4 regions of the Janthinobacterium svalbardense genome follow, and region 4 is predicted to be linked to each of the others. Evidence: predicted binding sites of a transcription regulator. Region 4 holds the regulator's gene; each other region holds the start of a gene.
The links. The regulator LexA, encoded in region 4, represses DNA repair genes until DNA is damaged. The targets are predictions, from matches to a motif close to ACTGTATNNNNATACAGT.
Positions count from the first base shown of each region.

Region 1 (7,528 bases), 140 kb from region 4:
CACATCCTGGCCCGCTTGCGCAGCCTCGGCTACGTGGGCCCCGATTTCGGCCACGGCGACCTGGGCTTGCAAGACAAGAAACTGATCGTCCTGGAAGCACCCGAGGAATTTTCCGCCTTTGCAATCAGTAAGGGCTGGAAGGATCTATCAGCCGAATTTGACGAAGACTGAGAACACCTGACCAAATCTACTACGCGTCGCGCTTTGCGGCCGGCGATGCTCACCGTGCTTTAGCACGGCTGCGCTTCTCGGCCACAAATCACTGCCGCTCGCTACGATTTTGTCAGGTGTTGTGAAGTACCAATAGTATGTGCGCCGCGCCAGCTTCTGCTGCCGCGGCGTTTTTCATGGGCGACCGCTTAGTTCAGCTTAGTTGATATAACGCGCGCTCCAGGCGGCAATCACATTGGCGACATACGCGGCATCATCGCGCCCCGTCAACAGATGGTCGGCATCGTCGAGCGAAACAAAACTTTTCGGGTGCTTCGCGGCCGTAAAGATATCCATCGCGTTCGACAGGCTCACCGTCGTGTCGTTCGGTGCGTGCATCACCAGCAGGGCGCGGCGCAGGCCGGCGATGTGAGCCTTCAGGCTGTGGCTGCCCGCGTCGTCGACGAATTGCTGGCGGATGCGGAAGGGCCGCCCTTCCAGCTGCACCAGCGCCTCGCCTTCGGCGGCAATCTGCTCCAGGTGTTCGCTGAACATGCGCGTCACGTAAGCGGGCGTGCTGGGGGCGGCCAGGGTCACCACGGCGGTCGCTTCCGGCACTTGCGCGGCAGCGGCCAGCACGGCGGCGCCGCCCAGGCTGTGGCCGATCAGCAATTGCGGCGCAGCATGTTTTGCACGCAGGAAATCGGCGGCGGCCAGCAGGTCGTCGACATTCGACGAAAAATTCGTGGCGGCAAACTCGCCCTCGCTGGCACCGAGTCCCGTGAAGTCGAAGCGCAGCACGGCGATACCGTGCTGCGTCAAGCCTTGTGCGATGCGCCGCGCGGCCAGCACGTCCTTGCCGCAGGTAAAACAGTGGGCGAACAGCGCGTAGGCGCGGATGGCGCCGTCAGGCGCGTCGAGGCGCGCCGCCAGCACATGGCCGTGCGCGCCGGGAAAATCTTGCCGGGTGGATTTCATTGTCTCAGATCAAAGCTGCCGCGCAGGGCGGCCGATGGCGCATTGTAGCGCCGCCCGGCCACGGCCTGTTCTAAGCACGCTTGGGAATATCCACGCCCTTGGTAACGGCTGGCCTGACCAGGAAAGCGTCCAGCGCGCGCTGCAGGTTCGGGAAGTTGTCGATGCCGACGAGGTCGCCAGCGCCATAGAAACCCACCAGGCAGCGCACCCACGGGAAGATGGCGATGTCGGCAATCGTGTACTGGCCACCCATGATCCAGTCGCGGCCCTGCAGGCGCTGCTCGAGCACGCCCAGCAGGCGCCTGGCCTCGCCGAGATAGCGCTCCAGCGGACGCTTGTCTGCGTAGTCCTTGCCGGCGAATTTATGGAAGAAGCCCACCTGGCCAAACATGGGGCCGATACCGCCCATCTGGAACATCAGCCACTGTATCGTTTCATAGCGCAGGCCCGCGTCCTGCGGCAGGAACTTGCCCGTCTTTTCCGCCAGGTACAGCAGGATGGCACCCGATTCGAACAACGCCAGCGGCTTGCCATCGGGACCGTCCGGGTCGAGGATGGCGGGAATCTTGTTGTTCGGATTGAGGGACAGGAAGGCGGGCGACAGCTGGTCGTTCTGCTCGAAACTGACCAGGTGCGGCTCGTATGCCAGGCCCAGCTCTTCCAGCAGGATCGAGACCTTGATGCCGTTCGGCGTGGGCAGCGAGTACAGCTGCAGGCGCTCGGGATGCAGTGCGGGCCATTTTTGGGTGATGGGGAAGTCGGAAAGTTGGGACATGGAAATCCTTATTCAAGTGGTTGACGCCGCGCAAGCAAGAAAGCCAGTATAGCCAAGCATGGCCGTTTCAGCAGGACAGCGCATTTAGAGCCTATCCCAGTAGTGAGCGTCTTCTGCTGGCAGTTCATCAGGAGCGCGGACAAGGCGTGAGGAGGACGCGTGGCGAGCCACGCAACGACGATCAACGCAGTCCCCGCTTCTGAGGGGCGCCAGCAGGGGATGTATTCATCTACTGGGATAGGCTCTTAGCCAAACAAGCCATGCAAAAACCAGCGCGGCGCGGCGTCTTCTGCGCTGCCGGCGATGCGTTCGCGGTAAACCCAGTAATGGGCGTGGTCGCGTCCTTCGGCAATAAAATAATCGCGCGCCTGCGACTGCCCCCACCAGCCCGCCTCGATGCGCTCGGCGACAGACACCATCTTCAGGGGCGAGCCATAGAAGGGCCGGTGTTCGCGCATCAACAGGGCGATGGGCTGGGCCAGCAGCCAGCCGGGACGGGGCATACCGGGCAAACCGGGCGGCAAGTCGGGTAGCGCGCTTCTTGAAACGGGCTTGGCCGGCAGCGGCAGCCACTGGTTGGCCGCTTCGGGACGGTAATCGGCGCGCGGGGATGCCTGCAAGACATTCTCGGCGCCCAGGCGCGCCACCAGCAACTCCATCAGGCGCTGGCGCTCCTGCGGCGTGCCGCCCGGCTCGGGAAACAGGCTCTCGCTGGGCGGGGCCATCGGCTGCACCTGCAGCGCTTCCAGGGTCAGGCCGATCACGGGTGCGTCCAGCACCAGCTGCGCCAGGCGCTCCTTGAGCAAACGCACCAGGTGCTCGTCGCGCCAGACGGCCTCGCCCAGCGCCAGGTCGATGACGGTGGGCGGGCGCGCCACCCTGCCCCGCTCGTGCGCCAGCAGCAGCTGTATGCGCTCGACGGCGAATTGCCGCGCGCACAGCCAGCCCGTCATTTGCTGCAGCAGGCGGCGCGCGCCGAACAGCAGCGCGTCCGCGTGCTCCACGCGGTCGAACAATTCCAGGCTGGCGCGGAACGTGGGCGGCGCTTCCATCCAGACGAACAGTTCCGTGCTGTGGCCATGCGCGTCGTCGAGCATGGCCAGCACGGCGGCGCCGCAGCGGCGCTGCAAGCCGGGCCGGGGCAACTGGCGCAGCTGCCCCAGGGTGCGGCAGCCGATGCCCTCGAACCATTCGAGCCAGGGGCGCGCGGGCGGCAGCAAGGCGCACGGCAGGCGGTCGAGGCGGCGCACCAGACTGGCCATGCCCAGCACGCGGCCCTGGCGCGTACCGGCACGCGCCAGCAGCCAGGCGCCGCGCGCCGTGGGGGCGCACGACAGCTGGGCCGTGTAGCCCAGCGCGCGCAAGCTGGCCGCGATGTGCCGGCACAGGGCGCGCACGCCGCCGAACAGGCGCAGGCTGGCGCCCGCATCGACCAGCAGGGTCGCCTCCTCGCCCTGCGCCACCAGAGGCGAATATTGCAGCAGCGCCAGCGCCACCGCTTGCAAGGCCTGCGCTTCCAGTTCAGGAGAGCGCTCGTGCAGGCGCGCCTGCGGCGCCAGCATCAGCGCGCCTGCGCGGCGCATGCCCGGCCGGATGCCGGCCGCCCGCGCCAGCGGCGACAGGGCCATCACTTGCTCCTGCTCCAGCACCACGCCCAGCTGGTCAGCCGACCAGCGCGGGCAAAACACTTCGAGCGGAAGCCGGGGCAGGCACAGGCCGATCCAGAGTCGCATGGCGTCGCAATAATGAAGGAGGTTGCAGGGGCAGGAACAGGGGCGCGTCGCGCTGCGGTCCCCGGCGCTTGATGAAGCCGATCTCGATGCCGCCAGCGGCCGGGCGCACGGACAGGCGCAGCGGCGCGGGCGACGCATCCTGCGCGCCGTGCAAGGGGCGCAGCATGCAGAACAGGGTGTTACCGCCTTGCGCGGCCAGGTGCAGCCGGCGCAGGCTGTCGGCGCGCACGTGTGACTGCCAGAACAGCAAGGCGCCGCAACTGCCGCTGCGCAAGATGTTTTCAGCTGCCCACAAGGCATCCTTGCTGCCGGCGCTTTTGAGCCACAGCAGTTGCGACGGCGTCAGACCCTGCGCGGCCAGGGCCAGCGCCTGCGGCGGATGGGGCGGCTGCAGCAGCACGATGGGCAAGCCCGGCAGTTGCGCCAGCGCAGGCGCCAGCAGCCGCAATTCGCCACTGCCCGCCTGCTGCACCAGCAGATCGATGAGGCTGCCGCTGGGCCAGCCGCCGCCGGGCAGTTGCGCGGACAGGGCGGCAAAGCCCGTGTCCAGACAGCGCGTGGCGCCCTGCCCCAGCTGCGATGCGCGCCATAAAGACGGGTGCAAGGCTTCCGGCGAGGCCATCAATTCGGAATGTTGCATAAGTTGTTGTCTAACTGAAATCAAGATGAATACTGTATGCATATACAGTACTATCCAGCCCCGCTTTTGGCAAGGCTTATCTGCCAGATAGCATGCCCGGGACCGCTCCGCCATGTCCGAAAAACCCCGTTTCCGGCATCGATTGCTGTACCATAAGCACTCTCCTTACCGCCTGGCAAAGTACCAGTCGGCTCCCTCCGTCCATAAGGAAACGCATTTGACCACCATCCAAATCATCAGCGCCATCGTCTTCGGCCTTGCGCTCATCCACACCTTCGCCGCCAAGTCATTTGAAACCCTGGCACAGCGCCATCCCCGCCATGGGGGCCTGCTGCACCTGCTGGGCGAAGTGGAAGTCGTGTTCGGCTTCTGGGCTTTCATTTTGATCATCATCATGGCCTTTGTCTCGGGCGGCGATGCGGCCATCGAGTATGCCGAATCGCGCCAGTACACGGAACCGCTGTTCGTCTTTGTCGTCATGGTGGTGGCCGCTTCGCGCCCCGTGCTCGACGCCGTGCAGCGCCTGTTGAAAGGCGTGGCGCGCGTCATGCCGCTGCGCACGGAACTGGCCCTCGTCTGGCTGGGACTGGCGCTCGTGCCCCTGACGGGCTCGATGATTACGGAACCGGCCGCCATGACCCTGGCCGCGCTGATGCTGGCGCCACAAATCTTCCGTCCGGGCATCCCCGAATGGCTGAAATATGGCGCGCTGGGCGTGCTGTTCGTCAACGTTTCCATCGGCGGCACCCTGACTTCGTACGCAGCGCCGCCCGTGCTGATGGTGGCCACCACGTGGAACTGGGACAGCGCCTACATGGCCAGCCATTTCGGCTGGAAAGCCGCCATCGCCGTGCTGGTCAACGCCACGGGCGTGAGCATATTGCTGCGCAAATACCTGCACAGCAACACCTCCGATATCAAGCCGAAAGCCGGCGAAGTGGAAGCGCCGAAAGTGCCGCTGGCCGTCAGTCTCGTGCACATGATCGTGCTGGCCGGCGTGGTGGCCCTGGCGCACCATCCCGTGCTGTTCTTCGGCCTGTTCCTGTTCTTCCTCGGCTTCGTGCAAGCGTATGAGCGTTATCAAAGCCCGCTGATCCTCAAGGAAGGCTTGCTGGTCGGCTTCTTCCTGGGCGGCCTGGTGGTACTGGGCGGCATGCAGCAATGGTGGCTGCAACCTATCGTCTCCAGCCTGGAACCGCTGGCCCTGTTCTTCGGCGCCCTGGGCTTGACGGCCATCACCGACAATGCGGCCCTGACTTACCTCGGTTCGCTGATCGTCGGCATGACGGAAGAAGCAAAATACATGCTGGTGGCTGGCGCCGTGGCCGGTGGCGGCCTGACCGTCATCGCCAATGCACCGAACCCGGCCGGCGTATCCCTGCTGCGCCGCGGCTTCAAGGATGAATCGATCGGCGCCGTCGGCCTGCTGGCCGGCGCCCTGCTGCCCACGGCCGTGGCGGCCCTGGCCTTCCTGGCTTTGTAGTCACCGCAGTGCGGCGGCCACCCCGGCCGCCGCTTTAATCGCCTTCATACACGAGGAAGTGCAGCCGGTCATAAAACAGGCTGTAGGCATAGTCGAACGTGCCCACGCTGCGAAACCCCTTGTGCAGATACACCTGCAGCGCTTCGCTCTTTTCCCACACCGTCAAGGTAATGCGCGCACAGCCCTTGCGGCTGGCCAGGTCGCGGATTTCATGAAACATTTGCCTGAATAAGCCCTGGCCCCGGTATTTCTCGTCGATGGCCAGGCTGCTGACGAAACAGTCGTCGGCGCGAGCATGCGCGAGCACGAAGGCGTCGTACGCATCGTCGAGCGCCATCATGTCGTCGCGGTAATATGAAACGGCGCCGCAAGCCTGGAACTCGTCCATCGTCGCGGCCGTGAAAAAGCCGATGAAGTGCCCATCCTCGTCATGCAAGCCGTGGATGTGCGCCAGATACGGGTCGATGTTTTGCCGCCGCTGCAGTTCGACGAACTGCAGATTGAGTTTATTTCCAAAAGAACAGTATTCAAGGTAGCTGGTGGCAAACAGCAATTTGGCCATGCGGTTCTTCGCCTCGTCACCCAGCAGTTCGCCCGCCACCAGCCTGAGCGGCGCATGCGACAGCAAGCCCGCCTGCGCCTCATCGCCGGACGGGACTGCATCGCCGATGGCCGGCATGCGGCTGCCGTGGCGGCCCACGGTGGGGCGCCAGAAAGTGCCAGCGGCAATATGCTGTGAGCGCTGGGCCAGCAGGTAGCGGCAAAAGACGCTATTCACCCGGTCGAGCAGCGGGTCGTCCGATAGCACCGAATAATAGTGGAAGTGATCGATGTCGGCCCGCAGCTGGGCCGCATACGCCATGCGCGGCACTTCCTCGATGTCGAACACGTCGACGATGTCGGGCAGGCGCAAAGGATCGTCGAGTTGCCAGTCGAGTTCATCGAGCCGCGCCACGCAGCGCGCATACGCGCGCCGCTCCTCGTCGCTCAAGGGGATGTGCATCTCGGTAATGATGTCAATCAGCAAGCGCATGCCACGGATGCCGCCCGCCACCGCTTCGCGCGCGCCGTCATACAGCACGCAATAGCGCTGGTAGAACTCGGCATGGCTGAGCAGGGTCACGCCCAGGTTTTTCTTCCATTCGGCATAGAACTGGCCGAACAGCTGCGCTTCGAATTGCGGGCAGGAATGGGGAATTTCCCCATCGATGCGCGCATAAGCGAGGTTCACATTGCGCTGGATCACACGCAGCGCGGCGTCGTTCTTCTTGGCAATCAGCATGCCCGTTTCATCGAGAAACAGATTCATCCAGCTGACATGCCGGCGCTCTTGGCTGTCATCAGCGTTGCGCTGGAAGTAGTCGGGCACTTCGGGCTTCATCAGGAAAATCGTCGCGGGATTATGCGGGATCGTATCGACATCCATATACATGCCGCCGTATTCGCACATGATGAGGATGCGGAAATAATCGGACAAGGTGGCGAAGTAGCGCTGCGTATGCAGGGTATCGAGGATATCGAAGCGGGCCGGCGCAAAGTCCAGCGCCAGCGCGCGCAGCGAGTTGATATGCAGGGTCGTGCCGCCGATGGCGTAGCGGCCTATCGTGTAGCGCCCGGCGCCGCCCGTAGGGCTGAAGCGCGCGTCATTGCGCAATTGCTGCGCATCCCACACCCACAGGATGGAGACATACGGCGCGCCGCCATTGTGCCGCACCTCGTCCAGCGCCGCGCCCCACTGCCCAATCGCTTCACAGGCGATGGCCGGCAGC
Region 1 is NZ_CP023422.1:5,145,084-5,152,611, forward strand. Features, by position in the region: gene CNX70_RS22870 (hypothetical protein) at 1-171, shown strand, start outside; gene CNX70_RS22875 (alpha/beta hydrolase family protein) at 370-1,128, opposite strand; gene CNX70_RS22880 (glutathione S-transferase N-terminal domain-containing protein) at 1,199-1,903, opposite strand; gene CNX70_RS22885 (Y-family DNA polymerase) at 2,149-3,636, opposite strand; gene imuA (translesion DNA synthesis-associated protein ImuA) at 3,566-4,276, opposite strand; gene CNX70_RS22895 (putative Na+/H+ antiporter) at 4,494-5,759, shown strand; gene CNX70_RS22900 (GNAT family N-acetyltransferase) at 5,794-7,528, opposite strand, start outside.
Region 1: a site for LexA is predicted at 4,308-4,325, ahead of imuA (translesion DNA synthesis-associated protein ImuA). Genes of this name have one in related genera too.

Region 2 (7,528 bases), 760 kb from region 4:
GCACCAGCAGCCAGTCCGACAGCACGCGGGTGCCGCCCGTCACGGCGGAAAAGTCGCCGCCCGATTCGCGGATGACGGGTGCCGATTCGCCCGTGATGGCGCTTTCGTCGACGGAGGCCACGCCGGCCGTCACTTCGCCGTCGGCGGGAATCACGTCACCCGCCTCGACCAGCACCGTCATGCCCTTGCGCAGATCGGTCGCTGGCGTAGGCAGCCAGGAGGTGCCGTACTTCGGCGTTTGCATTTTCTTTGCCATCACCGTCTGCTTCAGAGCGCGCAGCGAAGCCGCCTGGGCCTTGCTGCGGCCTTCGGCCAGCGCTTCGGCGAAGTTCGCAAACAGCACGGTAAACCACAGCCACACGGCGACGGCGATGATGAAGCCGAACGGCGCCTCGCCCTGGCCATTCAGGGCCTGGATGGCCAGCAGGGTCGTGATGATGCTGCCCACGTAGACGACGAACATCACGGGGCTGCGCCACTGCGTGCGGGGGTCAAGTTTTTTGAACGCATCGACGATGGCAGGGCCAATCAGTGCGGAATCGAACAAGGTCAGGCTTGTGCGTGACATTTTATTAGCCTCTGGTGAAAAGTTGCAGGTGTTCGACGATCGGGCCCAGGGCCAGCGCGGGAACGTAATTGAGCACGCCGACGAGCACGACGACGCCGATCAGCAAGCCGATGAACATGGGGCCGTGCGTGGGCATGGTGCCGGCGTTGGCCGACAGGCGCTGCTTGGCCGCCAGTGAACCGGCCACTGCCAGCACGGGCACGATCACGCCGAAGCGGCCGAACCACATGGCGATCGCCAGCATCACGTTGTAGAACGGCGTGTTGGCGGACAGGCCGGCAAACGCGCTGCCGTTGTTGTTGGCCGCCGACGTGAAGGCATACAGGATCTCCGAGAAGCCGTGCGCGCCCGGATTGGCGACGCCGATCTTGCCCGGCTCGACCATCACGGCGATCGCCGTACCCGTCAATACCAGGGCTGGCGTGACCAGGATGGCCAGCGATACCATCTTCATTTCATAGGCCTGGATTTTCTTGCCCAGGTATTCAGGCGTGCGGCCTATCATCAGGCCAGCGATGAAGACAGCCAGGATGGCAAACATCAGCATGCCGTACAGGCCCGTGCCCACGCCGCCGAACACCACTTCGCCGAATTGCATCAGCACCAGCGGCACCATGCCGCCCAGAGGCATGTAGGAGTCGTGCATGGAATTGACGGCGCCGCAGGATGCCGCCGTCGTCACCGCCGCGAACAGGGTCGAGGAGCTGATGCCGAAGCGCGTTTCCTTGCCTTCCATATTGCCACCCGATTGCAGGCTGCTGGCTTGCTGATCCACGCCCAGCGCCTGCAAGGCGGGATTGGCTTGCTGCTCGGCGCTCATCACGCCAGTCGTCATGACGACAAAGATCAGGCTCATCGCGGCTAGCACTGCCCAGCCCTGGCGCAGGTCACCCACCATGCGGCCAAAGGTGAAGCACAGGCCGGCAGGAATGATGAAAATCGCCAGCATCTGCAGGAAGTTCGACAGCACCGTGGGATTTTCATATGGGTGTGAGGAATTGGCATTGAAGAAGCCGCCGCCATTCGTGCCCAACAGCTTGATCGATTCCTGCGAAGCGACGGGACCCATGGCGATCGTCTGCGTGGTTGCCACTTGCGCTTCCATCACGGGCTTGCCGGCCGTATCGAGCACGGGCTGGCCGTCGGCCGTCATTTTCGGCGTTTCATACGCCACGTGGTCGAGCAGGGTCACTTCCTTGTAGGCGGAAAAATTCTGGATCATGCCTTCGCCCATGAAAGCGACGGACAGGGCCAGCGACAGCGGCAACAGGATGTACAGCGTGGCGCGCACCAGGTCGACCCAGAAATTGCCGATCGACTTGCCCGAACGCGAGGCGAAACCGCGCACCAGCGCGAAGATCACGGTAATGCCGGTGGCCGCCGAAAAGAAGTTCTGGCACGTCATGCCCAGCATCTGGGTCAGGTAGCTCATGGTCTGTTCGCCGCCGTAGCCTTGCCAGTTGGTATTGGTGACGAAGCTGACGGTGGTATTGAACGAAGAATCGGGGCTGACGGCGCCCAGGCCCTGGGGATTCAAAGGCAAGAAGCCCTGCAGGCGCTGCAGGCCATACACAAAGACGGCGCCCAGCGCGTTGAACACGATCAGGGCGATGGCGTAGCTTTTCCAGCCCATGGCCTTGTCGGCAGGCAGACCGGAGCAGCGGTACAGCAGGTTTTCAAATTTTTGCAGCCAGCCCAGGCCGCGCACGGGGCCGTCGCCGGCCACCTTGGCCATGTACAGGCCCAGCGGATAGCCGGCGGCCAGCAGTACGGCCAGGAAGGCCACCAGCAGCAATATCGATTGCGTCGTCATCACAGTTCCTCCGCTTTCAGCAGCGCCACCAGCAAGTACACGAGCAGGCCAGCCGAGACCACGGCGCCCAGCACATAAAACGCGTTCATTTGACGCTCCCTAATTTGTCGCAGGCGACGGCAAAGCCGGCCGCCACGACGAAAAAAACGGCAATCAAGCCGAGATACACGATATCCATTCCCACCCTCATTCAGGTTTGTTTTGATAGTGAGCAGATTAGCCAAAAGGGTCTAAAAAATTTGTAAAGACTGGAGAGGTGCTTGTAAACAAGATGTAAAAACGGCGGCTTTGCCGCATAAAATCGTCCACAATGGGCGCCAAACCACGCGCACGGTGCACTGTTGTTGCCCTGGAGTAGCGCTATTGCTCGCTGGACAAGATAGAATGCGCGAGCGTCCGCACAAGGACGCCAAGCCTGCCGCACTGCCCTCTGCCAGTGACGCTGGACGGAATATACTGTATATTCATACAGTTATCGCCGCCGTTGTCACTGCGTCCTGCAGCGTCCCGGCCTGGCGTTCCAACCACTGTCTTTACTTAGCTTGAACACGTATGGCCACTAAAAAACCAGCATCCGACTACAGCGAATCATCCATCCGTGTCCTGAAAGGACTGGAACCCGTCAAGCAGCGCCCGGGGATGTACACCCGCACTGAAAATCCGCTGCACATCATTCAGGAAGTGATCGACAATGCCTCCGACGAGGCGCTGGGCGGTCATTGCACGCATATCGCCGTCACGCAAAATACGGATGGCAGCATCACCGTCGAAGACAATGGCCGCGGCATTCCCGTCGGCATCCACCCTGAAGAAGGCGTGCCGACGGTGGAAATCGTGTTCACACGGCTGCACGCGGGCGGCAAGTTCGACAAGGGTTCGGGCGGCGCCTACGCGTTCTCGGGCGGCTTGCACGGCGTCGGCGTGTCCGTCACCAATGCGCTGTCGACGCGCCTGGAAATCACCGTCTGGCGCAAGGAAAGCGACGGCAACGGCCTGCATCACATGGTGTTTGCGAATGGCGACGTGATCGAACCCCTGAGTTCCCGCCCCGCCCCGCGCGACGGCAAGAAGTCGGGCACGCGCGTCACCGCCTGGCCTGACGCGAAATATTTTGATTCGCCGAATATCTCGCAAACGGAGCTGCAGCGCCTGCTGCGCTCGAAAGCCGTGCTGCTGCCCGGCGTCACCGTCACCTTGACCAACGCCAAGACGGGCGACACGCAAACCTGGCAGTACGCGGAAGGCTTGCGCGGCTACCTGACCGAATCGCTGGCGCAGGTATCGAATGGCGAAACCCTGATTCCCCTGTTCGAAGGCGCGCAGTACGCGGGCCCGGATTCGGAAGGTTTTGCCGAAGGCGAAGGCGCGGCCTGGGTGGTGGCGTGGACGGAAGAAGGCGCCATCGTGCGCGAATCGTATGTCAACCTGATTCCCACCTCGAATGGCGGCACGCACGAATCGGGCTTGCGCGACGGCCTGTTTGGCGCCGTGAAAAACTTCGTCGAAATGCACTCGCTGCTGCCGAAAGGCGTCAAATTGCTGCCGGAAGACGTGTTTGCGCGCGCCTCGTTCGTGTTGTCGGCGAAGGTGCTGGACCCGCAATTCCAGGGCCAGATCAAGGAACGCCTGAACTCGCGCGACGCCGTGCGACTGGTCTCGACCTTCACCAAGCCGCCGCTGGAACTGTGGCTGAACCAGCACGTCGACTACGGCAAGAAGCTGGCCGACCTGGTGATCAAGCAGGCGCAGTCGCGCCAGCGCTCGCTGCAAAAAGTGGAAAAGAAAAAATCCTCGGGCGTCGCTGTCCTGCCGGGCAAGCTGACCGACTGCGAATCGTCGGACATCACGCGCAATGAACTGTTCCTCGTCGAGGGCGACTCGGCGGGCGGTTCGGCCAAGATGGGCCGCGACAAGGAATTCCAGGCGATTTTGCCCCTGCGCGGCAAGGTCCTGAACTCGTGGGAGACGGACCGCGATCGCCTGTTTGCGAATAACGAGATCCACGACATCGCGGTGGCCATCGGCGTCGATCCGCACGGCGTGGGCGACTCGCCCGACCTGTCCGGCCTGCGCTACGGCAAGATCTGCATCCTCTCGGATGCGGACGTGGACGGCTCGCACATCCAGGTACTGCTGCTGACCTTGTTCTTCAAGCACTTCCCGGCCCTGATCAACAAGGGCCACATCTGCATCGCCCGACCGCCCCTGTACCGGGTCGATGCGCCGGCGCGCGGCAAGAAGCCGATGCAAAAGATCTATGCGCTCGACGACGGCGAACTGGTCGCCATCGAGGACAAGCTGCGCAAGGAAGGCGTGAAACAGGGCGCCTGGTCGATCTCGCGCTTCAAGGGTCTGGGCGAGATGAACGCCGAACAGCTGTGGGAAACAACGATGAACCCGGACACGCGCCGTTTGCTGCCCGTGACCCTGGGTGAAATCGACCACATGACATGCGCCGCGCGCTTCAACATGTTGATGGGCAAAGGCGAAGCGGCAGGACGCCGCGCCTGGATCGAGGAACACGGCAATGAGGCGGAGGCGGACATCTGATGATCATCGGTATCGACCTGGGCACCACCAACAGCCTGGTCGCCATCTGGCGCGACGGCAAGGCTGCCATCATTCCGAATGCACTGGGTGAACACCTGACGCCGTCGTGCGTCAGCATCGACGACGACGGCAGCGTGCTGGTGGGCCGCGCCGCGCGCGAACGCCTGCAGACGCACCCGCAGCTGACGGCCGCCGTCTTCAAGCGCTACATGGGCAGCGAAAAGAAGATCACCCTCGGCACGCAGCAATTCCGCCCGGAAGAATTATCGTCGATGGTGCTGCGCGCGCTGAAAGAAGATGCCGAAGCCTTTTTGGGCCACAAGGTCGAAGAAGCCATCATCACCGTGCCCGCGTATTTCAGCGATGCGCAGCGCAAGGCCACGCGCATCGCCGGCCAGCTGGCCGGCCTGCGCGTGGAGCGCCTGCTGAACGAGCCAACGGCCGCCGCGCTGGCCTACGGCATCCGCGACAAGGAACAGGAAAGCAAATTCCTCGTCTTCGACCTGGGCGGCGGCACGTTTGACGTGTCGATCCTGGAACTGTTCGAAGGCGTGATGGAAGTGCGCGCCTCGGCCGGCGACAATTTTTTGGGCGGCGAAGACTTCGTCACGGTGCTGGTCGACGCCTTTTTGGACGGCAGCGGCTTGCGCGACGCGGCCGGCAGCCGTTTGTTCGACCCGCGCCAGCAGCAGCTGCTGCGCGATGAAGCCGAACGCGTCAAGCGCCTGCTGTCGGAGCAGCCATCCGTGCGCATGGCCACGCGCTACCAGGACAAGGAATACAGCTGGGAGATCAGCGAAGACAAACTGGCGCAGCTGTGCGAACCGCTGCTGGCCCGCCTGCGCCTGCCCGTGGAACGGGCGCTGCGCGACGCCACCATCCGCGCCGCGGAATTGAATGAAGTGGTGCTGGCCGGCGGCGCCACGCGCATGCCGCTGGTGCGCAAACTCGTCTCGCGCATGTTCGGCCGCTTCCCCGCCATCCACCTGGACCCGGACGAAGCCGTGGCGCTGGGCGCCGCCGTGCAGGCGGGCCTGAAGATGCGCGACGCGGCCCTCGACGAAGTGGTCATGACGGACGTGGCACCGTATTCGCTGGGCATTTCGATTTCGCGCCAGGTCGGCGCAAACCAGTATGAAGGCGGGCATTACCTGCCCATCATCGAGCGCAACTCCGTGGTGCCCGTCTCGCGCACGGAAAACATCACCACCATCTACGACAACCAGAAGGAAATCAACGTGGCGATCTTCCAGGGCGAGTCGCGCCTGGTGGCCGACAACGTCTTCCTCGGCAAGATCAGCTTCCCGATCCCCGCGAAAAAAGCGGGCGAGATCGGCATCGACGTGCGCTTCACCTACGACGTCAGCGGCGTGCTGGAAGCGGAAGTGACGGTGTTGGCCACGCAGGAACGCCACAAGATGATCATCAGCGACAATGCGGGCGTGATGACGCCGGAACAGATCGAGCAGCGCTTTCTTGAACTGGCCGACCTGAAGATCCACCCGCGCGAGCAGATGGAAAACCGCACCCTCGTCACGCGCGCCGATCGCCTGTACGAACAGTCGCTGGGCGACGTGCGCCAGTACCTGGCGGCGCACACGGCCAATTTCCAGGCCGCGCTGGAGACGCAGGACCCGAACACCATCCGCAAGGCGCGCCAGGCGCTCGACGAGGTGTTGCGCCAGGTCGAGAGCGAGAGCTTCCTGTAAATGGACGGCGGCATGCACAACGGACAGCGCAGCCTGTGGGATATCCTGGGCACGGAGCCGACGGGCGACGAGCGCGCCCTCAAGCGCGCGTATGCGAAGCGCCTGAAGGTGACGCGTCCCGAAGACGATCCGGCCGCCTTCCAGGAGCTGCGCGAGGCGTATGAATACGCGCTGCGCCATGCGCACCTGTTTGCCGCGGAGCTGCCGGAAGCGCAAGCGGCCGAGGCCGAAGCGGCAGCGATGGCAGCGCCGCGCATGGAAGCAGCCGAGCTGTGGGGCGTCATCGACGAACCCGCACAGGAGCCGTCCGCAGAACTGTGGGGCGTCATAGCCCAGGAGAGCGCAGCGCCGCCGGAACTTTGGGGCGTGGTCGCCGTCGATCCCGTCCAGGAAGCGGCCAATCTATGGCAAGGCTGCCTGGCGCTGACGCGGCATGCGGATGCCGGCGACGCGCTGGCCCGCATGCTGCAGGACGACGCCATGCTGAACCTCGACGTGCGCGAGGAATTCGAGCTGTGCGCGCTGCGCTACTGCGCCGGCGCCGGCTATGATCTGGCGCTGCGCCAGGCCCTGTTCGAGCAGCTGGGCTGGGACCGCGACTTTTCCTACCTGGCGCGCAGCCATGCGGATCTGGTGCGCAGCGCCGTGCAGCGCTACCGGGCAGACCGCTCGTTCGCCCATTTCAGCGACAACCGCGACAGCTATCCCGGCCTGGACTGCCTCATGTCGCAGCAGGCACCAAGCGCCTACGCGCGCCAGCTGTTCGACCAAAAATTTACGCTGCAGCTGCGCGAACTGCTGCAGACGATACGCTGGCAGCACGCCGAGATGCTGGCCTATAAACTCGATGCCGACCTGTTCGAGCAATGGGAACAGGCGGTCTTTTCC
Region 2 is NZ_CP023422.1:5,768,619-5,776,146, forward strand. Features, by position in the region: gene kdpB (potassium-transporting ATPase subunit KdpB) at 1-568, opposite strand, end outside; gene kdpA (potassium-transporting ATPase subunit KdpA) at 573-2,381, opposite strand; gene kdpF (K(+)-transporting ATPase subunit F) at 2,381-2,470, opposite strand; gene CNX70_RS25730 (DNA topoisomerase IV subunit B) at 2,934-4,931, shown strand; gene CNX70_RS25735 (molecular chaperone HscC) at 4,931-6,640, shown strand; gene CNX70_RS25740 (J domain-containing protein) at 6,653-7,528, shown strand, end outside.
Region 2: a site for LexA is predicted at 2,837-2,854, ahead of CNX70_RS25730 (DNA topoisomerase IV subunit B). Genes of this name have one in related genera too.

Region 3 (7,528 bases), 950 kb from region 4:
CCGATGAAGGAGCGTTGCAGATAGCCGAAGGTATCGCCGCGCACGCGCTTGATCCCCAGTTTGGCCTTGATTTCGTCGCACAGCAGGTCGGCCAGCGCGCCTGTGCCCGACAATTGCACATTGCCGTGCGCATCGCGTTCCACCTCACTGCCCACCTGTTTGGCCAGCAGGCTGGCGATCGGCTCGCCCGAGGCATCGTGGATGCCTTCCGAGACGGCGATCACGCAGCGGCCGTATTTTTCATACGTGGCTTTCACGTCGGCCAGGAATTTGTCCAGCACGAAGACGCGCTCGGGCAGGTAGATCAGGTGCGGGCCATCGTCGGGGAACTTCTTGCCCAGCGCCGAGGCGGCCGTCAAGAAGCCTGCGTGGCGGCCCATCACCACGCCCACGTAGACGCCGGGCAAGGCCGCGTTGTCGAGGTTGGCGCCAGCGAACGCCTGCGCGACGAAGCGCGCGGCCGAGGGAAAGCCGGGCGTGTGGTCGCTGCCGACCAGGTCGTTGTCGATGGTTTTCGGGATGTGGATGCAGCGCAGCGGATAGCCGGCCTTGTGCGCTTCCTCGCTGACGATGCGCACCGTGTCGGACGAGTCGTTGCCGCCGATGTAAAAAAAATGTTCGATTTCGTGCGCGCGCAAGACTTCAAAGATTTGCTGGCAGTAGGCAATATCGGGCTTGTCGCGCGTGGAGCCGAGGGCCGACGAGGGCGTGGCGGCTACCAGTTCCAGGTTGTGGCTGGTTTCCTGCGTCAGATCAACGAATTCTTCATTGACGATGCCGCGCACGCCGTGCAGCGCGCCATACACGCGCGTGACATGTTGAAAACGCCGCGATTCGAGCACCACGCCCACCAGCGACTGGTTGATGACGGCGGTGGGGCCGCCTCCCTGGGCAACAAGAATTTTTCCAGACGGCATGGGATTTCCTCGTAAATGGCGCGGCCCTCCAGCCTACTCCTTTTTTGCCGGGGCGCTGTCTTTTCCGATCGTTCTGTCGAGGAATTTCTCCACGCCACCCCCAGGCCTTGATCAGCTTTTATTCCGGCGCCCGGATATGCTCGACCAGTCCCGTGCTGCGCCGCCCCGGGGCCGGTGTCAGCCAGCTGACCAGCACGGCGGCGGCCAGGCCGGCCGGCACGCCGAAGATGCCGGCGGAAATGGGCGCGATATGCAGCCATTGGCCATCCGGGGTGCCGCCCAGCATGGCGCTCGTATGCAGCATGTAGTAAAGACAGACGCCAAAGCCCGTGAACATGCCGGCCAGCGCGCCCTGGTAATTGGCGCGCTGCCAGAAGACGCCCAGCACCAGCGGCGGGAACAGGGTCGAGGCGGCCAGCGAAAACGCCACGCCCACCAGCGACAAAATGTCCGCCGGTTTTTGCGAGGCCGCATAGGCGGCGATGAAGGCCACGGCCAGCAGCAGCAATTTGGAAATCGTCACGCGCTTTTGCGTCGAGGCGCTGGGATCGACCACCTTGTAATAGATGTCGTGCGACAGGGCATTTGAAATGGCCAGCAGCAAGCCGTCCGCCGTCGACAGGGCGGCGGCCAGGCCGCCGGCCGCCACCAGGCCGGAAATCACGTAGGGCAGGCCGGCGATCTCGGGCGTGGCCAGCACCAGCACATCGGCATCGATGGAAATTTCCGCCAGTTGCACGATGCCGTCGCGGTTGACGTCGACGATGCTGATCAGGGGACTGAGCTTGTCCACATTGGCCCAGTACGACACCCAGGTGGGCAGGTTGGTGTATTGCGTGCCTACCAGTGCCGAGTAAATATCGTACTTGACCAGTACGGCCAGCGCGGGAATCGTGAGATAGATCAACAAGATGAAAAACAGGGCCCAGAAGACGGACACACGCGTTTCGTGCACGGAGGGCGTGGTATAGGATCGCATCAGGATATGCGGCAGGGCGGCCGTGCCCAGCATCATGCAAAACACGAGTGCCAGGAAATTGTTGCGCTTGATGTCGGACTGCTCGCGGTCGGCGGCGGGAAACGGCTGCGCGTGCGGAATGATGGGTTCGGCGCGTTTCTGATTCTGCGCCTGCGCCGCCTGCCACAGCACGCGTGCCTCATCCGGGCTTTTCGGATAGGCGACCAGGTAGCGCTCCGCGTTGCGGATATCGAACAGCGAGGTATTGCGCTGGCGCAAATGATCGAGTTGGCGCTGGGCCGCCAGCCGGCCTTGCTCCCAGGAACTGGGCAAGCCGGCGATGCGCTCCTGGTAGCTGTGCGCGCGCTGGCGGAAGATGGCGCGCACTTCGTTTTCTTTCGGGTCCGTTTCCAGCACGTGTTCGCGCGCGCTCAGTTGCGGCAACACTTTGCCGTAGGCGATCTGCGGCACGGGATTGTCTGCATGCTTGACCGACAGCCACATGGCGGGAATCAGAAAGGCGACCAGGATGATGATGTACTGCGCTACCTGCGTCCAGGTGATGGCGCGCATGCCGCCCAGAAAGGAGCAAACGAGGATGCTGGCCAGGCCCAGGAAGATACCGACGGAAAAATCCACGCCCGTAAAGCGCGAGGCGATCAGGCCGACGGCGTAGATCTGCGCCACCACATACGTAAACGAGACGATGATGGTGGCGGCCACGGCCACCACACGCACGCTGGCGCCGCGTTTGTCGGTGCCGCTGCCGTAGCGGGCGGCGAGGAAGTCGGGAATCGTGTATTGGCTGAACTTGCGCAGGTAGGGCGCGATCAATAGCGCCACCAGGCAATAGCCACCCGTCCAGCCCATGATGAAGGCCAGTCCGTCGAAGCCGTTCAGGTACAGGCCGCCGGCCAGGCTGATGAAGCTGGCGGCCGAAATCCAGTCGGCGGCCGTGGCCATCCCGTTGAACATGGCCGGCACCCGGCGCCCCGCCACATAGTATTCGGTGACGTTCGAGGTGCGGCTGATGACGCCGATGGTGGCGTACAGGGTGATGGTGACCAGCATGAACAGGTAGCCGATCCAGGCGCGCGGCATGCCTTCCTGTTCCAGCACCGACAGGGCCAGCAGGAAGGCGGCGAAACCGGCGGTAAACAGCAGGTAGTAGCGGCACAGCCGCGCAAAGAAGCTGCGCTGGCCGCTCATGTTTGCTCCGCGGCATGAAAATCCCGGTCCAGGCGCCGCATGCGCCAGGCATACAAGGCGATGATGGCCAGGTACACCAGCGAGGCGCCCTGGGCCGCCATATAGAAGGGCAGCGGCCAGCCGAACAGGTTCAGGTGCAACAGTTCACGCGCATAAAACACGGTCAGGAAGCCCGTCAGCAGCCAGATCAGCAGCAGGATGGCCGTCAGGCGCCGCGTCTTGTGCCAGTGCGCGTCGAGGCGCGCCTGCAGCTCGGGGCTGGGCGTGCGCGCCGGCCGCAGCGGCGCTGCGGGAAGGCTGGGCTTATCCATACGTGATGTCATCCTCTTCTGGCGCGTCCGGCAACAGCAGCGCAATGCTCAGACGCAGCAGGGTGCCCGGCAGCTTCGGCGAGTGCGCGCGCGGATTGTTAAAAATATCGACTTCGGCGCCATGCTGCTGGGCGATCTCGCGCACGATGGCCAGGCCCAGGCCGCTGCCATCGACATTGCTGCCGAGAATGCGGTAAAAGCGTTCAAACACGTGCGCCCGCTCGGCCTGCGGTATGCCGGGGCCCGTATCTTCCACTTCCAGGATGGCCAGTTCCAGGGTGCTGCGCACGCGTACCGTGACGCTGCCGCCGGCCGGCGTGTAGCGCAGGGCATTGTCGATCAGGTTACTCAGCAGTTCACGCAGCATCATGGGATTGCCGGAAATCATGATCGAATACGCGGGCTGTTCGAAGCCCAGGTCGATATGCTGGGCAAACGACGCTTGCACCCAGTCTTGCACCACGCCGCGCGCCAGTTCGCTCAGCTCGATCGGCTCGAACGCCGTGCCCGCCTGCGGCTGGTTTTCCGCGCGCGCCAGAGCCAGCAGCTGGTTGACCAGGCGCGTGGCCGCTTCCGAACTTTTCGCCAACTGCAGCAGCGAGCGGTGAATCTCGTCGTGGTCGGTCTGGCGCAAGGCCAGCTCGGATTGCATGCGCATGCCGGCCAGCGGCGTTTTCATCTGGTGCGCGGCATCGGCGATGAAGCGTTTCTGCATGTCGATCGACAGCGACAGCCGCGCCAGCATCTCGTTGAGCGAACCGACCAGTGGCGTGATTTCCTCGGGCACCTGGCCCGATTCGATGGGGCTCAAATCGTCGGGTGGCCGCGCGCGTATGCGCTCCTGCAATTGCGCCAGCGGCGACAGGCCGCGCGCCAGGGCAAACCAGACCAGGGCCAGGATCACGGGCAGGATGATGAACTGCGGCAAGATCACGCCCTTGATGATTTCATTCGCCAACTGGGCGCGTTTTTCCAGCGTCTCGGCCACTTGCACCAGCGTACGGCGCGGTTCGTCGTCGCTGCCGGACGGCGTGTCGAGATAGGTAAACGCCACGCGCACGGGCGTGCCGTGGATGGTGTCATTGCGAAACAGCACCATGCCGCTGCGGTATTTGTCGGGGTCTTGCGGCGGCGGCAAGTCGCGGTCGCCGTCGAGGTATTCGCCGCGCCCGCCCACCACCAGGTAATACAGGGTGTCGACATCGTCGCCGCGCAGGAAGTCGCGGCCGCTGCGGTTCTTGTCCGGCACGCGGCGCAGCAGCGCGCCATCGGCTTGCTTGACCTGCTGCGTCAGCACCGTCACGCTGTCTTCCAGCGCATGGTCGAACGGTTGATTGGCGATGCCCTTGGCCACCAGGTAGGTGATGGCGATGCTCATCGGCCACAGCAGCAGCAAGGGTGCCAGCATCCAGTCGAGGATTTCGCCAAACAGCGAATGCTCGATGGTGTCATCCTGCTCCGTGGTGGGCGGCTCGAACCAGTCGTCGTCGTCCACCTCGTCCGCCGGCGCTTCGCGCGCCTTCACTTGCTGGCGGGTCCGCTGGCCGGGCCTGCCGCCTCGCCCGCTTCGGCGTTCAGGCGCGCCGCTTCCGAGTATTTTTCCAGGCAATAGCCGAGGCCGCGCACGGTGGCGATGCGCACGCCGCCCACCTCGATCTTCTTGCGCAAACGGTGCACATACACCTCGATGGCGTTGTTCGACACTTCTTCGCCCCATTCGCACAGGTGGTCGACCAGCTGCTCTTTCGAGACGAGGCGGCCGGTGCGGCCCAGCAGGATTTCCAGCAAGCCCAGTTCGCGCGCCGACAGGTCGAGCATCTGGTCGTTGATGTAGGCGCTGCGCCCCACCTGGTCGTAGCTGAGGGGGCCGTGCTTGATGACGGTGGCACCGCCGCCGGCGCCGCGGCGCGTCAGGGCGCGCACTCTTGCCTCCAGTTCCGACAGGGCGAACGGCTTGGCCATATAATCATCGGCACCCAGGTCGAGTCCATTCACGCGTTGTTCGATGGAATCGGCGGCCGTCAGGATCAGCACCGGCAGCAGCGAGGCACGCGCGCGCAGGCGGCGCAGCACCTCTAGGCCGGACATCTTCGGCAGACCCAGGTCGAGGATCAGCAGGTCGAATTCCTGGGTAGACAGGGCCGTATCGGCCTCCTGGCCGGTCTTGACGTAGTCGATGGCATAACCGGACTGGCGCAGCGAGCGGGTCAGGCCATCGGCTAGCACGCTGTCATCTTCGGCAAGTAAAATACGCATGGTGCACTTCCTATGCTTGCAACATCAGGACATCTGAAGTCTGTATTGTGTTTCATTTTCCGCAAGGTGGATAGTTTTTGTGAAAAACCAGGGTTGTATTGATCTGTTTCAAAACAAATCCACGTTCCGCTTGCATTGATCACTGTTTTTTTATACAGTACTGTCTGTGTAAAGAATTTAACCCACTGGCGCTATCGCAGGCTGCCGGATTCCACTGAGTCCGCAACTGTAGAACGGCTGAAAGAACATATGGACGATAAAAAAGCTGTAGTACCCGCATCGGAAAAAGCCAAGGCGCTCGCCGCCGCACTGGCGCAGATCGAGAAGCAGTTTGGCAAAGGTTCGGTCATGCGCATGGATGCCAGCGCGGTGATCGAAGAAGTGCAAGTCGTGTCGACCGGTTCGCTCGGCCTCGATATCGCGCTGGGCGTAGGCGGCTTGCCGCGCGGACGCGTGGTGGAAATCTACGGTCCTGAATCGTCGGGTAAAACCACCTTGACCCTGCAAACCATTGCTGAAATGCAAAAGCTGGGCGGCACGTGCGCCTTTATCGATGCCGAGCACGCGCTCGACGTCGGTTACGCGCAAAAGCTGGGCGTGAACCTGCACGAATTGCTGATCTCGCAACCGGACACGGGCGAGCAGGCGCTGGAAATCTGCGACGCCCTCGTGCGCTCGGGCAGCGTCGACCTGGTCGTCATCGACTCCGTGGCCGCACTGACGCCACGCGCCGAGATCGAAGGCGACATGGGCGATTCCCTGCCAGGCTTGCAAGCGCGCCTGATGTCGCAAGCCCTGCGTAAATTGACCGGTTCCATCAACCGCACCAATACCCTGGTCATCTTCATCAACCAGATCCGCATGAAGATCGGCGTGATGTTCGGCAGTCCTGAAACCACCACGGGCGGCAATGCGCTGAAATTCTACGCCTCCGTGCGCCTCGATATCCGCCGCACCGGCTCGATCAAGTCCGGCGATGAAGTGATCGGCAACGAAACCAAGGTCAAGGTCGTCAAGAACAAGATTGCGCCACCGTTCAAGGAAGCGCACTTCGACATCCTGTACGGCGCCGGTACCTCGCGCGAAGGCGAAATCCTGGACCTGGGCTCGGATGCCAAAATCGTGGAAAAATCCGGTTCGTGGTACAGCTACAACGGCGAACGCATCGGCCAGGGCAAGGACAACGCCCGCGCCTTCCTGCAAGAGCGTCCGGCGCTGGCCCGCGAAATCGAAAACAAGGTCCGCGCTTCGCTGGGCGTGCGTGAACTGCCGCCACTGGCTGCTGAAAAGCCGGAAAAAGCGGATAAAGCCGCCGACAAGGCTGCCAAGGCGGAAGCCAAGGCAGAGTAGGTCGGATTAGCGCGGCAAAGCCGCGCATAATCCGACAACACCACAGACGTCAACCATGTTGTCGGATCAGATGCCAACAATGTTGTCGGATTACGGCCCAAGGGGCCTGATCCGACCTACGCATGGCTTGCCGCAAGGTAGGACCCTGATCGCCGTCCCGCGCTGTTGCGCCGGGCGGCGATTGTGTTTGGGTGCTGTGATCGTGGAATGAAAGACAAGGTGGGTGTATGGCTGCAGTACAACTAAGCCTGAAGGGCAGGGCGCTCCGCTTTCTGTCGATGCGCGAGCATAGCCGCATGGAATTGCGGCGCAAGCTGCAGCGGCATGCGCAGGAAGGCGATGATGTGGAAGCCTTGCTCGACAGCCTGGAGCAGGCCAACTGGCTGTCGCAGGAGCGCTTTTCCGAGTCGCTGATCCACCGCCGCTCGGCGCGCTTTGGCAATAGCCGCATCATGGCGGAATTGCAAAGCCATGGCATAGGCGGTGAAGCGCTGCAGGAACTCAAGGCGGGCCTGGCCGAAGGCGAG
Region 3 is NZ_CP023422.1:5,961,749-5,969,276, reverse strand. Features, by position in the region: gene CNX70_RS26585 (6-phosphofructokinase) at 1-917, opposite strand, end outside; gene CNX70_RS26580 (sodium:solute symporter family protein) at 1,036-3,084, opposite strand; gene CNX70_RS26575 (DUF4212 domain-containing protein) at 3,081-3,395, opposite strand; gene CNX70_RS26570 (sensor histidine kinase) at 3,388-4,920, opposite strand; gene CNX70_RS26565 (response regulator) at 4,917-5,651, opposite strand; gene recA (recombinase RecA) at 5,901-7,001, shown strand; gene recX (recombination regulator RecX) at 7,229-7,528, shown strand, end outside.
Region 3: a site for LexA is predicted at 5,793-5,810, ahead of recA (recombinase RecA). Genes of this name have one in related genera too.

Region 4 (7,528 bases):
GCCATGGCAACCGCGGTCTGCGGTTTCAATACGCCCGTCGAGACCACCGTGGCGATCGCGTTGGCGGCATCGTGGAAGCCGTTCATGAAGTCAAACAGCAGCGCGAGGGCGATCAACAGGCCTAGCACGTAGATGCTGATTTGTATGGTCATTGTAGTTTCTTTTCTGATTCTGGTTCAGGACAGGCCCAACGCTTACGCGTTTTCGACGATGATGCCTTCGATAATATTGGACACATCTTCGCAACGGTCGGTCACGGTTTCCAGAATTTCGTAGATCGCTTTCAGCTTGATCAGGTTACGCACGTCCGGTTCGTCGCGGAACAGTTTGGACATGGCGGCGCGCATCACGTGGTCGGCGTCCGATTCCAGGCGGTCGATTTCTTCGCAGATGGCGACGATCTTGCGCGAGTTGTCCATGTTGTGCAGCATGGCGACGGCGTCGCGCACTTTTTCGGTACAGGCCAGCACCAGTTCGGCCAGGCGCTTGGCTTCCGGCGTGACGGCTTTCAGGTCGTACAGCGAGACGGTTTGCGCCGCATCTTCCAGCAGGTCGAGGATGTCGTCCTGGCGCGTGATCAGCTGATGGATGTCGTCGCGGTCGATCGGCGTGATGAAGGTCTTGTGCAGCATTTCCACGGTGGCGTAGGTGACTTTGTCCGCCTGTTTCTCGATGCTTTCGATCGCATGCACGCGGTTTTCCAGGTCATCGAAATTGGTCATCAGGCCGAGCATTTCTTTAGCGCCCTTGACGCACAGTTCCGCGTGCTGGTTAAACAATTCAAAAAACTTGCCCTCAGTGGGCATCAAGCGTCCAAACATGTCATTCTCCGTTAAGCATTGAGTCGTGTTATTTACTACAGAAAGCCGCCCCGTATGAGGGGGCGGCCAATGGAATATCAGTGCTGCTGAGTCTTAGTCGCCTTGGTAAAGCGCCAGGCCACCACTGTAATTGCCAAATTTGGTGTACTGCCCCATGAAGGTGAGGCGGATGCTGCCGATCGGACCGTTACGTTGCTTACCGATGATGATTTCGGCCGTTCCCTTGTCTGGCGAGTCGGGGTTATACACCTCGTCACGGTAAATGAACAGGATCACGTCGGCATCCTGCTCAATAGCGCCCGATTCGCGCAAGTCCGACATCACGGGACGCTTGTTCGGCCGCTGTTCCAGCGAGCGGTTCAGCTGCGACAACGCGATCACGGGACAACCGAGTTCTTTCGCCAGGCCTTTCAAGCCCCGTGAAATCTCGGAAATCTCCGTGGCGCGGTTGTCGCCCGGGCTATTGGCCGACATCAGCTGCAAGTAATCGACGATGATCAGGCCCAGCTTGCCGCATTGACGCGACAAACGGCGCGAGCGGGCGCGCAATTCGATCGAATTCAAGGCCGGCGTTTCATCGATGTACAACTGGGCGTCGTTCATCTTTTGAATCGCATTCGTCAGGCGTGGCCAGTCTTCGTCGTTCAGGCGGCCCGTGCGCAGGCGGTGCTGGTCGAGCTGGCCGACGGAGCCAAGCATACGCATGGCCAGCTGGGCGCCGCCCATCTCCATCGAAAACACGGCCACGGGCAAGCCGCTGTCGATGGCCACGTTTTCGCCGATGTTGACGGAAAACGCCGTCTTGCCCATCGAAGGACGGCCCGCCACGATCACCAGGTCGCCCGGCTGCAGACCGGAGGTCATGCGGTCAAGGTCGATGAAACCGGTGGGCACGCCCGTGATTTCACTCTGGTTGTCGCGGCTGTACAGCTCGTCGATACGCTCGACCACCTGCGTCAGCAGGGGCTGGATGGCGGTCCAGCCCTGGGCGCCGCGCGCGCCTTCTTCGGCGATGGCGAAAATCTTCGATTCGGCCTCGTCAAGCATCTGCTTGACTTCCTTGCCTTGCGGGCTGAAGGCCGTGCCGGAGATATCGTCGGCGACGGTGATAAGTTTGCGCAGCACGCCGCGGTCGCGCACGATCTCGGCATAACGCCGGATGTTCGCGGCCGATGGCGTATTTTGCGCCATGGCGTTCAGGTAAGCGAGTCCGCCCACATCATCGGCCTTGCCGAGCTGGGTCAGGGTTTCAAAAACAGTAATGACATCGGCTGGCCTGGAGCCGTTAATCATCTTGACGATTTGCTCGAAGATGATGCGATGGTCATAGCGATAGAAATCCTCCGCATGCATGAAGTCGGCGATGCGGTCATACGCTGCATTGTCGCGCAACAGACCACCGATAACGGATTGTTCTGCTTCGATCGAATGCGGCGGAATACGGAGGGAATCCAGTTGCGGATCAGAGGGGGCGTTCATGGCGCGAATTATACCCGCTTCGGCGTCCGGGCAAAAAAAAAGGGCTGAAAATCAGCGAAAAATACACGAAAAAAAGGCCACAAAAAAGCCGGGCGAACCCGGCTTTTCATCGTGCGGCAATGCTTGCGGGCCAGGCCCGCAGACAATTACGCGTTCGCGTCTGGTACGACAGCGATAACAACTTCCACGACCACGTCGGTATGCAGAGCAACCGAAACGTTGTGCTCGCCAACGATCTTCAGCGGGCCGGTAGGCATGCGGATTTGTGCTTTTTCAACAGCAAAACCTTGCTTGGTCAGCGCTTCAGCGATGTCGAAGTTGGTGACGGAACCGAACAGACGGCCATCAACACCAGCTTTTTGAGCAACTTGAACGGTCAAGCCGCTCAGTTTTTCGCCCTGGGCTTGCGATGCGGCCAGTTTGGCGGCAGCAGCTTTTTCCAGTTCGGCGCGCTTGACTTCGAATTCAGCCACAGCGGTTGCCGTGGCACGACGTGCCAGGCGTTGCGGGATCAGGAAGTTACGTGCGTAACCGTCTTTGACTTTGACGACTTCGCCGAGGTTACCGACGTTAACAACTTTTTCTAACAGAATGATTTGCATAGTTCTTCTCCAGGAATATCTGACCGATTAAGCGTGGTGCAGATCGGTGTATGGCAGCAGCGCGAGGAAGCGAGCGCGCTTGATTGCGGTGTCGACTTGGCGCTGGTAGTGCGCTTTGGTACCGGTCAGGCGTGCTGGCATGATCTTGCCGTTTTCTTGGACGAAGTCTTTCAGCGTGTCGACGTCTTTGTAGTCGACTTGCTCAACGTGAGCTGCGGTGAAGCGGCAGAACTTCTTGCGTTTGAACAACGGATTTTGCTGTTTGCGTTTTTCTTTAAGCTTGAGCTTATTTTTGTCGAACTTTTTACCGAATGCCATGTCAGGCTCCTGTATCTAAAATGCGCTAGTCAGAATTGACTGCACTAAAATCAATGATGTGAAACACCAAACTCTTGCTGTTGCGGCTCTTCCTGGCCAGGAAACCCGTGAACTGATACACCCCACCCAAGCTTGCCTGGCTGAACCGGCCTGAAATTTCGCCAGCGGCTAGCGCGGCAACATCAAACTCGGTCAAACGGGCAATCCCTGCTTCCATCTGCTGCGAACTGTGTTGCAATACTGCATTCACAATCGGCAGCCCTGCCGGGGTATAGCGCAATATTTCGCGCTCGGCAATGATGGCGGTTACTTGTAGCTGGTTCAGCGCACGATCCTGGTCAAGAATTAAGCTGCTGCTGCGGCAGGAGCGGCTGCTGGTGCTTCGGTGCGGTGGCTTTTGGCCGCGTCTTCGCGTTGTACCGATTTCATCATCGGCGAAGGAGCTGTTTCAGCTTTCTTCATTTTAACGGTCAGGTGACGCAACACGGCATCATTGAATTTGAATGCTGTTTCCAACTCGACCAGGGTCTCGTTGTCGCATTCGATGTTCAGGCAGATGTAGTGTGCTTTAGGCAGCTTTTGGATCGAGTAAGCCATTTGACGGCGGCCCCAATCTTCCACGCGGTGAACCGAACCGCCGCGGGTGGTTACGCTGGCTTTGTAGCGTTCGATCATCGCGGGCACTTGCTCGCTTTGGTCCGGATGGACGATAAATACTATTTCATAATGACGCATGCAAACTCCTTCAGGTCGGATTGATAATCGCCCACCCCGGCGTCAAGACGGGTGTGGGAAGGTCAGCCGAAGATTATAACCGCCTTTTGCAAACGTTTCAATCATTCCTTCAACAAGCGGCCCGCGCACGGGGCAGGCCAGGCGTTTTTTCCTGCCCATTCCAGTATTTCGCACGAAATTCGCGCAAATAACCGAAATCCCCTTGCATAGTGGGCGATACTGTACAAAAATACAGACTGTTCATATAGACAGCATTTTAGTATGCACCCACCGCTCATGATCAAGCTGACAGCACGACAAGAACAAATCCTGAACCTGATCAAGGACGCGATTGAAAACACGGGTTTTCCTCCCACCCGTGCCGAAATCGCCAATGAACTGGGTTTCAAATCGGCCAATGCGGCCGAAGAACATTTGCAAGCCCTGGCCCGCAAGGGCGCGATCGAGATTTCGCCCGGCACCTCGCGTGGCATCCGCCTGATCGGTGCGGCGGCCGAAGCGCCGGCATCGAAAGTGCCGGCAGCACTGCTGATGTCGCTGCCCCTGATCGGCCGGGTGGCGGCAGGCTCGCCCATCCTGGCACAGGAAAACCTGGAAGCGAGCTACAACGTGGACCCGGCCCTGTTCTCGGCCAAGCCCGACTTCCTGCTGAAGGTGCGCGGCTGGTCCATGCGCGACGCCGGCATCATGGATGGCGACTTATTGGCCGTCAAGAAGGTCGACAGCGCCAAGAACGGCCAGATCGTCGTGGCCCGCATCGGCGACGAAGTCACCGTCAAACGCTACAAGAAAACGGGTTCCGTCATCGAACTGCTGCCGGAAAACCCCGACTTCAAGGTCATTACCGTGTCGCCGGAAGATGAGTTTGCATTGGAAGGTTTAGCGGTAGGCTTGATGCGCAGCTGGCATTAAACCACCGCATGTAAGAAGGGCCGCAACAGCATGACTGTTGCGGCCCTTTTTTATTGTCCAGGCGTTTTATGCATCCAGGGCACTACGGAAATCCTCGAGCAAATCGGCTTCATCCTCAATACCCACCGACACGCGGATCAAGGACTCGGCAATGCCCATGCTGGCGCGGCGTTCGGCCCCCATCTCGTAAAAGATCGTGTGGGCGACGGGAATGACCAGGGTGCGCGTGTCGCCGAGATTGCTTGCCGGAATAGCCAGATTCAGGCGATTCAGGAAATCGAAGCAATCGATGCCCTCTTTTAATTCAAAGCTGAACAGCGAGCCATAGCTGCGGAACAAGTCCGTCGCCAGCGCGTGCTGCGGGTGCGACGCCAAGCCCGGGTAATGCACTGCCGCCACGCGCAGGTCGGCGGCAAGCATGGTGGCCAGCGCCAGGGCGTTGGAGCAGGTGCGGTCCATGCGCAAGGCCATGGTTTCCGCGCCGACGGCGATATGGTGCGCCGCTTCCGGGCCCAGCGATGCGCCGAAATCGCGCAAGGCCTTGGCGCGGATTTGCGCGATGCCCCACTGCGCTGGCGCCGCCTTTTTATAATTGTCGAAAATGTTCGGGTACTGCGTCCAGTCGAACACGCCTGTGTCCGTCAAGCTGCCGCCCAGCGCATTGCCGTGGCCGCCGATGGATTTCGTCAGCGCATTGACCACCAGGCCCGCGCCCACCGCTTTCGGGCGGAACAGGTAAGGCGTCGTCATGGTGTTGTCGACGATGTACAAAATGCCGCGTTCCTTGCACAAGGCGCCAATCTTTGCCAGATCGGCGATCTGCGTGCGTGGATTGGCGATGGTTTCCACGAACACGATGCGCGTGGCCGGCGTGATGGCGGCCGCCACATTGGCCACCTCGGTGGCGTCGACGAAGGAGACGGCGATGCCCTGCCCCGTCACCGTCTGCCACAGGCTGTTGGTGTTGCCAAACAAAAAGGCCGACGACACCACATGGTCGCCCGCGCGCAGCAGCGACTGCACCACGGCGCCGATGGCGCCCATGCCGGTCGCGAAACACAAGGTGGCCACACCATCTTCCATCTTGTTGACCTTGTCTTCCAGCGCGGACACCGTCGGATTGCCCTGGCGGCCGTAGCGAAAACCGGGCTCCTTGCCCTGGAACACGGAAGCGAGCTGGCGTGCGTCGCTGTAGCCGAAGGCGACGGAGGTGTGCACGGGTTTGTGCAGCGAGCCGTGCTCGATACCCTTGCGGCGGTCGTTATGCAGGATGGTGGTGGTAAAGCCGTAGTTTTTTTTGGTGGTCATGGTGGAAGTTCCGGATATTCAATTTGCCGCTTAACCCCAAGGCAAATGCCGGGGTCAGACCTGAAGGTCTGACCCCGAAAAAAAGCCCGGCATCGGCCGGGCAGGTTACTTATGCTTCTGTCGTCGCCAGGTTCAGGTTCAGCTGGGAACGTGGCGTATCTTCCGGCGCTGCCGCCTTCGGATGGTGGCGCGCATATTCCAGGCGGTCCAGATACTCCTGCGACACGTCGCCCGTCACGTACACGCCATCGAAGCACGAGGCCTCGAAGTTCGTCAGTGCCGGGTTGACGTCGGCAATCGCCTGCTTCAGCGCGCCGATATCCTGGTACACCAGATAGTCGGCCGTGATTTCGCGGCACACTTCTTCCGTCGTGCGGCCATAGGCGATCAGCTCGTCGCGCGTCGGCATGTCGATGCCGTACACGTTCGGGTAGATCACCGGTGGCGCAGCCGAGGCGAAGATGACTTTCGTCGCGCCCGCTTCGCGTGCCATCTGCACGATTTCACGGCTGGTGGTGCCGCGCACGATGGAATCGTCGACCAGCAACACGACTTTATCCTTGAATTCGGACGGGATCGCGTTAAGCTTCTGGCGCACGGATTTCTTGCGCGCCGCCTGGCCCGGCATGATGAAAGTACGGCCGATGTAGCGGTTCTTGATGAAGCCTTCGCGGTATTCCAGGTTCAGCGCCAGTGCCAGCTGGATGGCGGCAGGACGCGAGGAATCGGGAATCGGCATGACCACGTCGATATGCACGTCCGGCAATTCGGCACGGATCTTTTCAGCCAGGTATTCGCCCATTTTCAGGCGCGTGGCGTACACCGAGGCGCCGTCGATGACGGAGTCGGGACGGGCCAGGTAGACGAATTCGAACACGCACGGATTCAGGCTGGCATTGTCGGCGCACTGGGCGCTGTGCAATTTCTTGTCGGCATCGATGAAGACGGCTTCGCCGGGACCGATGTCGCGCACGAAGCGGAAGCCCATGCCTTCCAGGGCCACGGATTCGGAGGCGATCAGGTATTCGGGGCCTTGCTCCGTTTCATTGATGCCCAGGCACAGCGGACGGATGCCGTGCGGGTCGCGGAAGGCCAGCAAGCCCACGCCGGCGATTTGCGCCACGGCAGCGTAGCCGCCCTTGACGCGGCGGTTCAGCACGGTGATGGCCTTGAAGATGGCTTCCGGGTCCAGGTTCAGGCCCGTCGTCGCTTCCTGGATTTCATGCGCGAGCACGTTGAGCAACACTTCCGAATCGGAATCGGTATTGATGTGGCGGCGGTCATTTTTGAACATTTCCTGTTTCAACTGTTCCCAGTTGGTCAGGTTGCCATTGTGCGCCAGGGTGATGCCGA
Region 4 is NZ_CP023422.1:5,009,241-5,016,768, forward strand. Features, by position in the region: gene CNX70_RS22270 (inorganic phosphate transporter) at 1-152, opposite strand, end outside; gene CNX70_RS22275 (DUF47 domain-containing protein) at 195-821, opposite strand; gene CNX70_RS22280 (replicative DNA helicase) at 915-2,300, opposite strand; gene rplI (50S ribosomal protein L9) at 2,447-2,902, opposite strand; gene rpsR (30S ribosomal protein S18) at 2,930-3,220, opposite strand; gene priB (primosomal replication protein N) at 3,246-3,545, opposite strand; gene rpsF (30S ribosomal protein S6) at 3,566-3,955, opposite strand; gene lexA (transcriptional repressor LexA) at 4,232-4,867, shown strand; gene CNX70_RS22310 (cystathionine gamma-synthase family protein) at 4,934-6,175, opposite strand; gene purF (amidophosphoribosyltransferase) at 6,285-7,528, opposite strand, start outside.